Hahella sp. HNIBRBA332: one gene and its partner. The protein of the gene in region 2 interacts with the protein of the main gene of each other region in a pairwise test. Links are inferred from orthologs where the notes say so. Each region holds a gene or a part of one and is shown on either strand. Other genes may lie near its edges.

Region 1 (5,211 bases), 2.3 Mb from region 2 along the record:
GGAGCGGGGTATCGCCCGTCGCGCCAGATATGTGGCGGAAAAGGAAACACAAGCCGGTCAGGCGCTGGAAAAAGGATTGGAGGACTTGGCTCAGGATCTGGCTACTGTGATTGCCGATCAGGAAAAAACGCTTGCGGATGAGCGCAAGGCGTCGGAAAAGCTGGGAGAGCATGAGAGAAAGTTACGCCTGAGTCTGCAATCCGCAGCCCAGAGCATCCAGAACTATCGACGTGAGCTGCGCATGGTGCAAGCCACACAGAGTACGCAGCAGGCGACGGCCTCCCTGACCGTTCGCGCCAATTCCATGGGGTCGCGTATCAGCGATATGCAGGATTCCCTGCAGCGCATTAGAGACCGTCAGGAGCGCTTCGATGATATGAAGCGCGCTATGGAGCAGTTGGATGATGGGCTGAACGACGATGGTCTGGAGGATAAGTTGCGGAAAGCGGGCATTGGTCCCAGAACCGAGGCCGACGCGGTACTGGAGCGCATTCGTAAAAAATCAGCCTGATTGTTCGCCGCAGAAACGGCAAAAAACCGCGCATTTTGCGCGGTTTTTTGCGTTAAAACTTGGAAAGTTAATCAATTACCCTTAACTTCCCGTATATGATTGGTTGACCTTTAATGAAGGCTGAGACAGCGGCTTTAAGATTGTACGGACCATGACCCACGCGTATTACCACCCCCGGGAGCAGTACCTCAAGGTAAACTCCATTCAGATTTGTTACGAAGAACTGGGCGACCCAGATGGCGAGCCGGTGTTGCTCATCATGGGGCTCGCCTGTCAGATGACGGCCTGGCCGCCGGAATTTCTGGAGCCATTGGTGGAGGCGGGCTTTCGCCTGATCCGGCTCGATAATCGGGATATCGGCCACTCCTCGGAAATTGATTGCCCCCATCGGGCGCCGGTGCCAGTAGACTTTGTGCGCTCCAAGCTGGGCTTGCCGGTCACGGCTTCCTATACGTTGTACGATATGGCGGACGACGCCATTGCATTGCTTGACGCCTTGAATATAGAGCGCGCGCATCTGGTGGGCGTCTCTATGGGGGGAATGATTTCGCAGATTGTCGCAGCGCGACAGCCGCAGCGGATCAAGTCCCTGACTTTGATGATGACCTCCAACAACAGCCCCAAGCAACCGATGCCGGATCTGGGAACGCTATGGCGCATCAACGGCGGCGGTGTTCGCGGACATCATCAGGAGGCCGCGTTGAGACGCGGCGTAGCGTTCTGGGAGACGGTGCAAAGTCCGTCCTTCCCTACACCCAAAGAGCGCATTCTGCAGCGCATCGCCAGAGATTATCAGCGCAGCTATCGACCCAAAGGCATTGTCCGGCAGATGCGGGCGATCCTCGCCACAGGCAGTCTGGAGAAGCTGGCGCGGGACATCACCATGCCAACACTGATTTTGCATGGCTCGGCGGATCCTTTGATGAAACCCAAGAATGGGCAGATGCTGAAGCAAAGCATCGCCCACGCGAAGTTAGAGATGATTCCCGGTTGGGGGCATGATCTGCCGCTGCCTTTGTTGCCGAAACTGGCGCAAAAAGTCATCGAACATGCGCGATCTGTCGGTTAAATCCAGCCTTTCTTGCGCAGATAGACGATTTCCAGCACCAGTAGAGCGACCAACAGAACCGAGAACAGCCAGAACGCATTGCCGTCATCTACGCCTGGCATGCCGCCGATATTAATGCCGAACAGGCCGGTGAGCAGGCCCAGCGGCAGGGATACTGCGGCGACTATGGAGAGCAGATACAGGTGGCGGTTCAGGCGGTCGTTCATGGCCGCCGCCAACTCGTCTTTGATCACCTGAGAACGCTCGCGGATAGCGTCCAGATCCTCCACATAACGGGTCAGCCAGTCCATTACCTCCGTTAGTCTGCGCTTGTCGTTAGCGCTGATCCAGGGCAGCTCCGACGTTTGCAGACGGGCGATCACATCCCGTTGCGGTGAGATATAGCGACGAAACACGATTGCTCGCTTGCGGGTGGAAATGATGGATTCACGAATGGACTCGTCCTGAGACACCAATACCCGATCTTCCAGATCGTCAGTGGTTTCGTTCAGTGTGGTGACAGCGCTTTGCATGTGATCATAAAGCTCGACGCACATTTCCGTGAGCCACTCGCCGGCGCCGCAGGGGCCCATGTTCTGCTCCAGCTTTTCGATTATGTCCGCCGTCGCCTTCAATTGCCGCCGCCCGGCGCTGATGACGCCGTATTCGGTGATCCAGGCCCGCAGCGACACCATGTCTTCCGGCTCCGCTCCCTGGTTCAGGTTGACGCCGCGCAGAATGATCAATACTCCTTCATTCAGCTCCATCATCCGAGGACGGGTTTCGTCGGCCATCAGCGCCTCGGCGATGAGCCAGTCCAGGCCGAGTTGATTTTCCAATAAATTAAGCGCGCCGGGATTCAACACATTGATGTGTAACCAGGTCAGGCGGGATTTGTCCTGCGCCGCCTCGGCGGCTTCTTCTACGGGGATGGGCGTTGCGCTGCCGCCGCCGTCCAGTTGAAATGCGTGAATAATCGGATGGGAGTCAGTCACCGTCTCTTCCTTCCGTTAAGGTTGATCGGGAAAACGTTGATCGGGTTAAGCAAGTCGCCGGACTAAACATCAACCTTAAGCGGTTGCATAGAGCCGGTAACGCTTTTGGCTAAGACTAGATGCAGTCGCCAGCAGGCGCAATCGGCCAAGATGCCTGCGTCTTTTCACCGGGCGCTTCACCAAAGGCTGAAGTTAAGCGTGTGCGGGCGATGGCAAACCTGTTCGTTACATGTCTGGAAATGCAGAGCCAGACGCACCGGTGAAAGTGTGGAGCGACGTAAAGTCAGCTCAATGCAACAGTGATCGTCATAGACTTCCAAGGCATTGCTTTCATTGTGATCCGTCCATACGTTTGCTGGGGGATACCGTATGTCCAGCAGGTCGTGATCAGTGTGCGACAGCAATTCCACTTGCGTGCGGTGGCCGTCAGGGGTGGGGCAGTTGTGGCTTTGAATGCGCCACCCCTCGCTCATGTGTATATCCAGTTGCACTTCCAGCAAGTGGTCCTCTTTGTATTCTTTCACAGCGACCGCGGCCCACATTTGGCCGGACGCGGCGTATTGCAGATTGACAGGATTCGGCGCCAGCCATTCGTTCAGCCCTTTCAGAAACACTGGCGCTGATAATGGATGGCGGTTGATTTGCCCGGTAAAAGCGGCGATCTGGTTCTCCGCCATGCGCTGTACGTTGAGGTCGCCAGTGCGCAGACGCAGCGCCGCCAACACCGACGCCAACTGCGAATTGCCGCTGACCGTGGCGTTGTCGCCGCAGTGTTTGCTGCGTACTAGCAGCGGGCCTTGCGCATTCTTTGGGGTGATGAAAAATCCGCCTTGTTCGGCGTCCAGAAACTGCTCTTCCAACGTGGTCGCCAAAGCTTCCATTCGCTCCAGCCAAAGGTGGTCATGGGTGTAGTCATACAACTGCAACAGTCCTTCCATGTAATGCACATAATCTTCCAGCAACGCGTCGTCGCTGGGGAGATTATCCAGACTGATGCGGTGGAACAGGCCGTCTTCCCCACGCTGACTGCGCCATAATTGGTTCGCGGCGATGACCGCCGCGTCTCCGTAAGCGCTGATGCCCGTGATGACGGCGGTTTCAGCCAGCGCGGCGATCATCATACCGTTCCATTCCGTTATCACTTTGTCATCGCGCAGAGGTGGAACGCGCTGGCTTCGAGCCTGTAATAGGGTCGCTTTCAGGTCCGCCAGTTGCTGCAGTAACTCCTCGTAAGTCAGACCCAGTGTTCCAGCGCTCTCCTGCAAAGAACAGGGTAGATGCAGAATATTGGCGCCTTCAAAATTGCCTTTCCGGGTGACGCCATAGACCTGCTTGGCCAGAGCCAGACCGGGTTTGTCGAGAAGCTGGCTCAGTTCCTGGTAGGTCCATACGAAGTACTTGCCTTCCTCGCCTTCGCTGTCTGCGTCCGTGGCGGAATAAAACACGCCTTCCTGAGAACGCATTTCTCTGAGAGCGTAATCCAGGGTTTCCCTGCTTACCCTCAAATATTCAGGATCCCGGCTCAGGTTATAGGCGCGGGCGTAGCAGCGCGCCAGCTGCGCCTGGTTGTAGAGCATTTTCTCAAAGTGAGGGACCTGCCAGCGTTGATCCACTGCGTAGCGATGAAAGCCGCCGCCCGCCTGATCGTAAACGCCGCCGGCGAGTAGCGCGTCCAGTGTGCTCTTTACCACGCTCCAGGCGGGTTGTCGGTCCAGCGGTCGGGAGTCGCGTTCAATGATGTCGAGCAGGAACAGAAGGTTGGGCTCCTGAGGAAACTTGGGTTCGCTACCGAAGCCGCCCCATTCGCGATCGCTATAACCAATTAGCTTTTCCGCCGCCGTTTCGATCAGATTTTCCGCCAGGTTTTCCGAGATCGGCTTTGGCCTGAGATAAACGTTGACGGCGTCCGCCAGCCGACGCCCCTGTTCCAGCAGGTTCTCCTGCTGATCCACCCACAGTTCATGAACTTTTTGCAGGAGGCTGATGAAACGAGGGCGGGGAAAATAGGTTCCGCCGAAGAAGGGTCTTCCCTCAGGAGTAAGAAAGCTCGACATAGGCCAGCCGCCGTGCCCGGTGATGATTTGCACGGCGGTCATATAAATCTCATCCAGGTCGGGTCGCTGCTCCCGGTCCACTTTGACGGGGATGAAGTAGCGGTTGAGGGTTTGCGCCACGTCTTCATTATCGAAGCTCTCTTCCTCCATGACATGGCACCAATGGCAGGTGCTGTAACCGATGGAGAGAAATATCGGTTTGTTCTCCGCTTTGGCTAAGGCGAAGGTATCGTCGTTCCAGGCGCGCCAGTTCACGGGATTATGAGCGTGCTGCAGCAGGTAGGGCGAGCCTTCCAGTATCAGGTGATTGGTATAGACGGGAATTCCGTCTTGACGCCGGTAACGGGTGCGCACGGGGTAACTGCCTTGTTTGCCTGCCCGGGCGAGTTGCAACGGATCACTGGCGGACATAGGTCTTTCCTTTGTGGCGATGAGTGCTTATGGCCCTGCACTACTGAACATAATGCATATCTTCCGTTTCATGCAAAATAATCCCTGATCTTTCCCCGATTTTTGAGCGTAAAAGCTGGTGCGGAGGGCGACGTTTCGCCTGTCTGGAGGCAACGGGGGGGAGGCATGATCGCCGGGGAAAGTGAAAAATAC
Region 2 (5,966 bases):
AGAGGAGGCTTTGTTCAGCACCCGATTAAGCGCTTTCTTGTCCAGCTGGTGCAGACCTGGCGTATCCACATAAATAGCCTGATAGTCACCCTCTGTCTTGATGCCCAATATCTGGTGCCGGGTAGTTTGCGGCTTCTTGGAGGTAATGCTGATCTTTTGCCCCAGTATATGATTCAGCAGGGTGGACTTGCCTACGTTCGGCCGCCCAACGATCGCCACATAACCGCAGCGGCTGTTCTCTTGCGAATTTACGTCAATACTCACTGATCCACTCCTAACGCCACCAAAGCTTGCTTCGCCGCCTTCTGTTCCGCAACTCTCCGACTGCTGCCGGTCCCTTCTGTCGAGTCAGGCAGGCCGTCTATTTCACAACGTACATGGAAAGTTTGAGCGTGCGCCTCCCCCTGCACGGAAATAACTTCGTAGCGAGGCAGATTGAGCTGACGCGCCTGCAAGTATTCCTGCAAGCGTGTCTTGGAGTCTTTCTGAGTATCTTTCAGGTTAAGCTTCTGCAAACGGGTTTCAAACCAGTTCAACACCCTGTCTGTGCAGACTTCAAAGCCTGCATCCAGATAAATAGCCCCAATAATGGACTCCAGCGCATCAGCCAGGATAGATTCCCGGCGAAAACCACCGCTCTTCATTTCCCCCGACCCCAATCGCAGATACTCACCCAAATCAAATTCCCTGGCGATTTCAGCCAGAGTCACTCCTTTCACCATTCTGGCGCGCAAACGACTCAACTGCCCTTCCCGCGCCTCTTCAAAACGACCAAAGAGGTAATCGGCGATAATAAAATTGAGGACAGAGTCCCCTAAAAATTCCAAGCGCTCATTATTACGACCACCGAAGCTGCGGTGGGTGAGCGCCAAAGTGAGCAAGGCAGGCTCTTTAAATGTATATCCGAGCGCACGCTGCAGTCTTTCCAGCTTAGCTGTCACTGATTATTGGCTTCCAATTGGTGATTAAATGAAACGACAGCATCAATATTACTCACGATATTGGTTCGGACTTCATATATTAGCGCCACAACAACCTTTGTTTTTTCACGAGTGATTTTGATATTTTTTTTGTCAAAATTACGCACATTGTTGACAGTGAAGTGTTTCTCTAAACGAGAGACAATCTGCTCATTTGATAGCTTGGCCAGATCAGACTCACGCTTCAGGCCATCTAAAGAAGAAGAAACCGCAAAGTCATCAAGGTATATCGGCCCTATTTTCAACCCTAAAGTGATAACAGAGATACCTATCAGCATCCAAACTAACACCATGAGAAAAGAAGCGCCCTGTTGATTCTTGCGCATATTCACTCCTTAGCATCCTCTTAATTAACCATTATTATTTAGAGAGTAGACATTAACTCACTGTTTTTACACTAATGCGCACTTACTGTATCGAACCGACTCGTGAAAAAGAGGGCAATGATAAGAACTTTTCCCAGTGCATCCAGATAGCGAATGCTCTGCCAACGATATTCTCATCCGGAACGAGTCCAATATAACGGCTGTCTTTACTGCGATCCCGGTTGTCGCCCATCATGAAATACTTGCCTTCCGGCACGACCCATTTGCCTTCATGGCCGGTGTTTGGATAGTTTTCCTTAATGATACGGTGCAGTTTTTCACCCAGTTGCTCTTCATAATAGAGCTCTCTGGGAGCGCCCGCAGGCAATGCGGCGATTAGCTTTTCATCGATAGGCTGCCCATTGATGGTTAGCCGCTTGTCTTTATATTCGACCGTATCGCCAGGAACGCCGACTACACGCTTGATGTAGTTGGTAGTGTTATCTTCCGGGGTGCGAAACACCATCACATCACCCCGCTGCGGATCGCCCAAATCCAGGAACTTGTACCCTAATACAGGGACTCGTAGCCCATAGGAATACTTGTTAACAAGGATAAAGTCGCCCACTTCCAAGGTAGGCATCATGGACTGAGACGGAATCTGGAATGGTTCAATAAGAAAGGAACGGACCACCAACACCAAAAACAGGACCGGAAAAAAAGACCGGGAATACTCCACTACAACCGGCTCTTTGATCATCGCGTTACTTCCACCACGCGTCCTGACCTTTACAAACAGCCAAAAGCCTAACCAAATCAGACCTGAGACCAGGGTCAGCACAACCAGAATCAAAGAGAAATCAAAGTCCATCGTTTGTCCTATTCAGTTTGTATTTATTGCTTTCAGTCCGCAATTGTCTTATTTATCGACCTTCAGCACGGCGAGAAACGCGTCTTGTGGAATTTCAACGCTACCCACCTGCTTCATACGTTTCTTACCTTCTTTCTGCTTCTGCAACAGCTTTTTCTTCCGTGAAACGTCGCCGCCATAGCACTTGGCCAATACGTTCTTGCGTAAGGCCTTAACGGTAGTTCTGGATACAATCTGCCCACCAATAGCCGCTTGAATCGCCACGTCGAACATTTGACGAGGAATCAACTCTTTCATTTTTTCTGTCAGCAGACGCCCCCGCGAGGCGGCGTTGTCGCGATGAACGATAAGCGCCAGCGCATCAACTTTGTCGCCATTGATCAGAATATCCAGGCGCACCAAATTGGCGGCCTGGAAACGAACAAAGTGGTAATCCAAAGACGCATAGCCGCGGCTTACCGATTTGAGTCGATCAAAGAAGTCCAGTACGACTTCCCCCATGGGTATTTCATAGGACAGAGCGACCTGGTTGCCCAAGAACTGCATATTCTTCTGTACGCCACGCTTTTCCACGCAAAGGGCAATGACGTTGCCAAGGTATGCCTGCGGCACAAGAATGTTGGCCTCAACGATAGGCTCACGCATTTCTTCGATAAAGCCAGGATCCGGCAACCTGGATGGGTTATCGACCTTGATGACTTCATTCTTTTTGGTCAGAACTTCATAGACTACCGTCGGCGCGGTGGTGATCAGATCCAGATCGTATTCCCGCTCCAAACGCTCCTGGATAATTTCCATATGCAGCATTCCCAGGAAGCCGCAGCGGAAGCCAAACCCCAAGGCGTCAGACGTTTCGGGTTCGAAGAATAATGACGCATCGTTAAGCGTCAACTTATCCAGAGCGTCACGGAAGTCTTCATAGTCGTCAGAGCTGACCGGGAATACGCCAGCGTATACCTGAGGTTGTACACGCTTGAATCCTGGCAAAGAAGCCACATCCGGGGTTTTCGCCAGAGTAATGGTATCGCCGACGGGAGCGCCGTGAATATCTTTAATGCCAGCAATGACATAACCCACTTCGCCCGCCTTAAGGCAGCCGGTCTCGGTACGCTTTGGTGTAAACACGCCAATGGAAGTCACCAGTTCCTGAGTCTTGGTCGACTTGATCAGGATTTTATCGCCTTTATTCAGCGTTCCATTTTTAACCCGCACTAAGGACACAACGCCCAAATAGTTATCAAACCAGGAGTCGATAATAAGAGCTTGCAACGGCGCGTCTGGATCGCCTTCCGGTGGCGGCACCAACTGTACAATTTGCTCCAGGCTCTCCTGGATGCCCATACCGGCTTTGGCGCTGGCTTCCACGGCGCCGGCCGCATCAATGCCTATAATCTCTTCAATTTCATGGCGCACCCGCGCCGGCTCCGCCTGCGGCAGATCCATCTTGTTCAGAATGGGAATAACTTCCAGCCCCATCTCGATGGCGGTATAGCAGTTCGCCACGGACTGCGCCTCAACGCCTTGCGCGGCGTCGACCACCAGCAATGCGCCTTCACAGGCGGCCAACGAACGAGAAACTTCATATGAGAAGTCGACGTGTCCGGGAGTATCGATAAAATTCAGCTGATAACGGGAGCCGTCTTTTGCATCGTAATAGAGCGTTACGCTCTGAGCTTTGATGGTAATGCCCCGCTCTCGCTCGATATCCATTGAGTCGAGCACCTGTTCGGACATTTCCCGATCAGACAAACCGCCGCAATATTGAATAAAGCGGTCAGCCAAAGTGGACTTGCCATGGTCGATGTGGGCAATGATAGAAAAATTTCTAATATGGTTGAGTTTACTCACGGACTACTGTCACTCAGATTCAAAGTTGAAGGCGGCGAAATTTTAACAGCTCCGCCGAGTAAATTGCAGCGAATTAACAAAATACCCTCAGAATTCACACCGATATTGGGAGAAACGCCGCTTTCCCTAAAATAAAACGAGCAACGGCCGGGTTTCATTTAAAGAAACCCGGCCGTCTGCCTCGTCCAATCAGACCTGGACTTACTTATTGTTCAACTTCAACACAATGAAGGCCGGGTTGCCCTGACGGATAATCAATACTGGCAGCGACTTGCCAACCGGCAGCGTCTCAACCACCTCATGGAACTGAGCCACCGTCTCGACATCTTTATTATTGATACTACTGATCACATCATTGGGCTGAATTCCCGCTGTCGCCGCAGGCCCGGGGAAGACTTGCGCCACCATGACGCCTCCCGCGACCTGCATGCTCTCTTTTTCTTCATCCGTCAGATCGCGAACCTGCAGATTCAGAGCATTATTCTGTGGCGCGGTCTGCCCTGCCGGCACGCTGGCGACGCCGTTGTCGTCGGCGGGCAACTGGCCGATTTCCACGTCAACATCCATTTCATCGCCGCGACGCACAACTTTCATTTTCGCTTTCTCTCCCGGTGAGGTCCGCCCTACCAAGTGCGGCAACTCAGAGGATAACCCAATCTCATTGCCGTTGTAGCTGACGATGACGTCGCCCGGCTGCAAGCCGGCCTTATCGGCGGGCGATCCTTTCATGACCTGCGCCACCAAGGCCCCACGCGGCTTATTCAGATTGAAGGACTCCGCCAGATCCTTATTCACTTCCTGTATTAGCACGCCCAACCAGCCGCGCTTGACCGCGCCTGTGTCTTTCAGCTGATTCATCACATCCAGTGCAACGTCGATAGGAATTGCGAAAGAAACCCCCATGAACCCACCTGAGCGGGTATAGATCTGAGAGTTGATGCCGACAACCTCCCCTTCGAGGTTAAACAACGGCCCGCCGGAGTTGCCGGGATTGATAGCCACGTCAGTCTGAATAAAAGGCACATAGTTTTCATTCGGCAAGCTACGTCCCTTTGCACTGACAATCCCCGCCGTCACCGTATATTCAAACCCAAAAGGAGAGCCGATAGCGACCACCCATTCACCTACCTTGAGTTCAGAAGACTTGCCTAAATTTAGGACCGGCAGATCGTCAGCTTCCACTTTCAAAACCGCCAAATCCGACTTCTCATCAGATCCGATCAGCTCCGCCGTCAGCTCGCGACGATCCATAAGTCGGACAAAGATTTCATCAGCGCCCGCTACCACATGGTTGTTGGTAAGTATGTAGCCATCTTTGGATACAATGAAGCCAGATCCCGTTGACTGGGCTTCCTGCGGACCTCTGCGACGGTATGGGTCGCCAAAGAAATGACGAAAGAATTCAGGGATCTGGTCTTGTTCAGGGCCGCCGAAATAATACTGAGCGCTATCGTCTCCGACTTTACGCACGGTGCTTATGTTTACCACCGCCGGTGAAGTTCTCTCCACCAACCCTGTGAAATCAGGTAAATCAACAGCTCCCGCCCGCATACTGACAACGGCGCTCAACCAGACCAGCATAACCGCCGTAAATTTCTGACAAACCTTCATATGCAACTCCACTTGGTTACCCAAACCACTCACGCTAATCATGGGCTTAGTCGTTTGACCCAGGCGCTCCAACCAAACGAGCCAACGCCTCTCGGCTCACATAATGGCGTCAGATTTTCTTTAGATAATTGGAACTAGGCTATACGACGCTTAACAAAGCTTGCGTAATAATTGGGGATGGTAGGAGGGATTGCAAGACAGCCTTGATGACAAGATTTTAACAAAAACAAAGCCTAAGCCCAGTCCTGACAAGCCCGCCAGGGCGACGCCAAGGTCGGGCCAATGCAGCAGCGATTGACTAACGCCGGCTAAAACGATCATCGCGACCAAGGGAGTCAGATAAACCAGCAT

The links. Proteins that work in one complex are often made in the same cells at the same time.
Region 1: the proteins of lepA (region 2) and O5O45_RS27710 interact in binary tests that used the Escherichia coli proteins (3 or more experiments, as listed by UniProt). The link is inferred for Hahella sp. HNIBRBA332 from one-to-one orthologs.

The regions. Positions count from the first base shown.
Region 1 is NZ_CP132203.1:6,242,381-6,247,591, forward strand. What follows is about bases 566-3,549. They hold O5O45_RS27710 (zinc transporter ZntB), read right to left. Parts: upstream 2,555-3,549; coding sequence 1,577-2,554; downstream 566-1,576. Other genes in these bases: O5O45_RS27705 (alpha/beta fold hydrolase), read left to right, coding at 663-1,580; O5O45_RS27715 (thioredoxin domain-containing protein), read right to left, coding at 2,731-3,549. Outside these bases: O5O45_RS27700 (PspA/IM30 family protein), read left to right, coding at 1-511; more of O5O45_RS27715, read right to left, coding at 3,550-5,019; O5O45_RS27720 (DUF3429 domain-containing protein), read left to right, coding at 5,185-5,211. UniProt on the Escherichia coli protein: Zinc transporter. Acts as a Zn(2+):proton symporter, which likely mediates zinc ion uptake. Purified ZntB reconstituted in liposomes also binds and transports Cd(2+), Ni(2+) and Co(2+).
Region 2 is NZ_CP132203.1:3,937,123-3,943,088, forward strand. Bases 1,605-4,586 are described here. They hold lepA (translation elongation factor 4), read right to left. Parts: upstream 4,005-4,586; coding sequence 2,205-4,004; downstream 1,605-2,204. Other genes in these bases: lepB (signal peptidase I), read right to left, coding at 1,605-2,156; O5O45_RS17400 (DegQ family serine endoprotease), read right to left, coding at 4,206-4,586. In the rest of the region: GTPase Era, read right to left, coding at 1-264; rnc (ribonuclease III), read right to left, coding at 261-941; O5O45_RS17385 (DUF4845 domain-containing protein), read right to left, coding at 938-1,306; more of lepB, read right to left, coding at 1,389-1,604; more of O5O45_RS17400, read right to left, coding at 4,587-5,615; O5O45_RS17405 (SoxR reducing system RseC family protein), read right to left, coding at 5,766-5,966. UniProt on the Escherichia coli protein: Required for accurate and efficient protein synthesis under certain stress conditions. May act as a fidelity factor of the translation reaction, by catalyzing a one-codon backward translocation of tRNAs on improperly translocated ribosomes.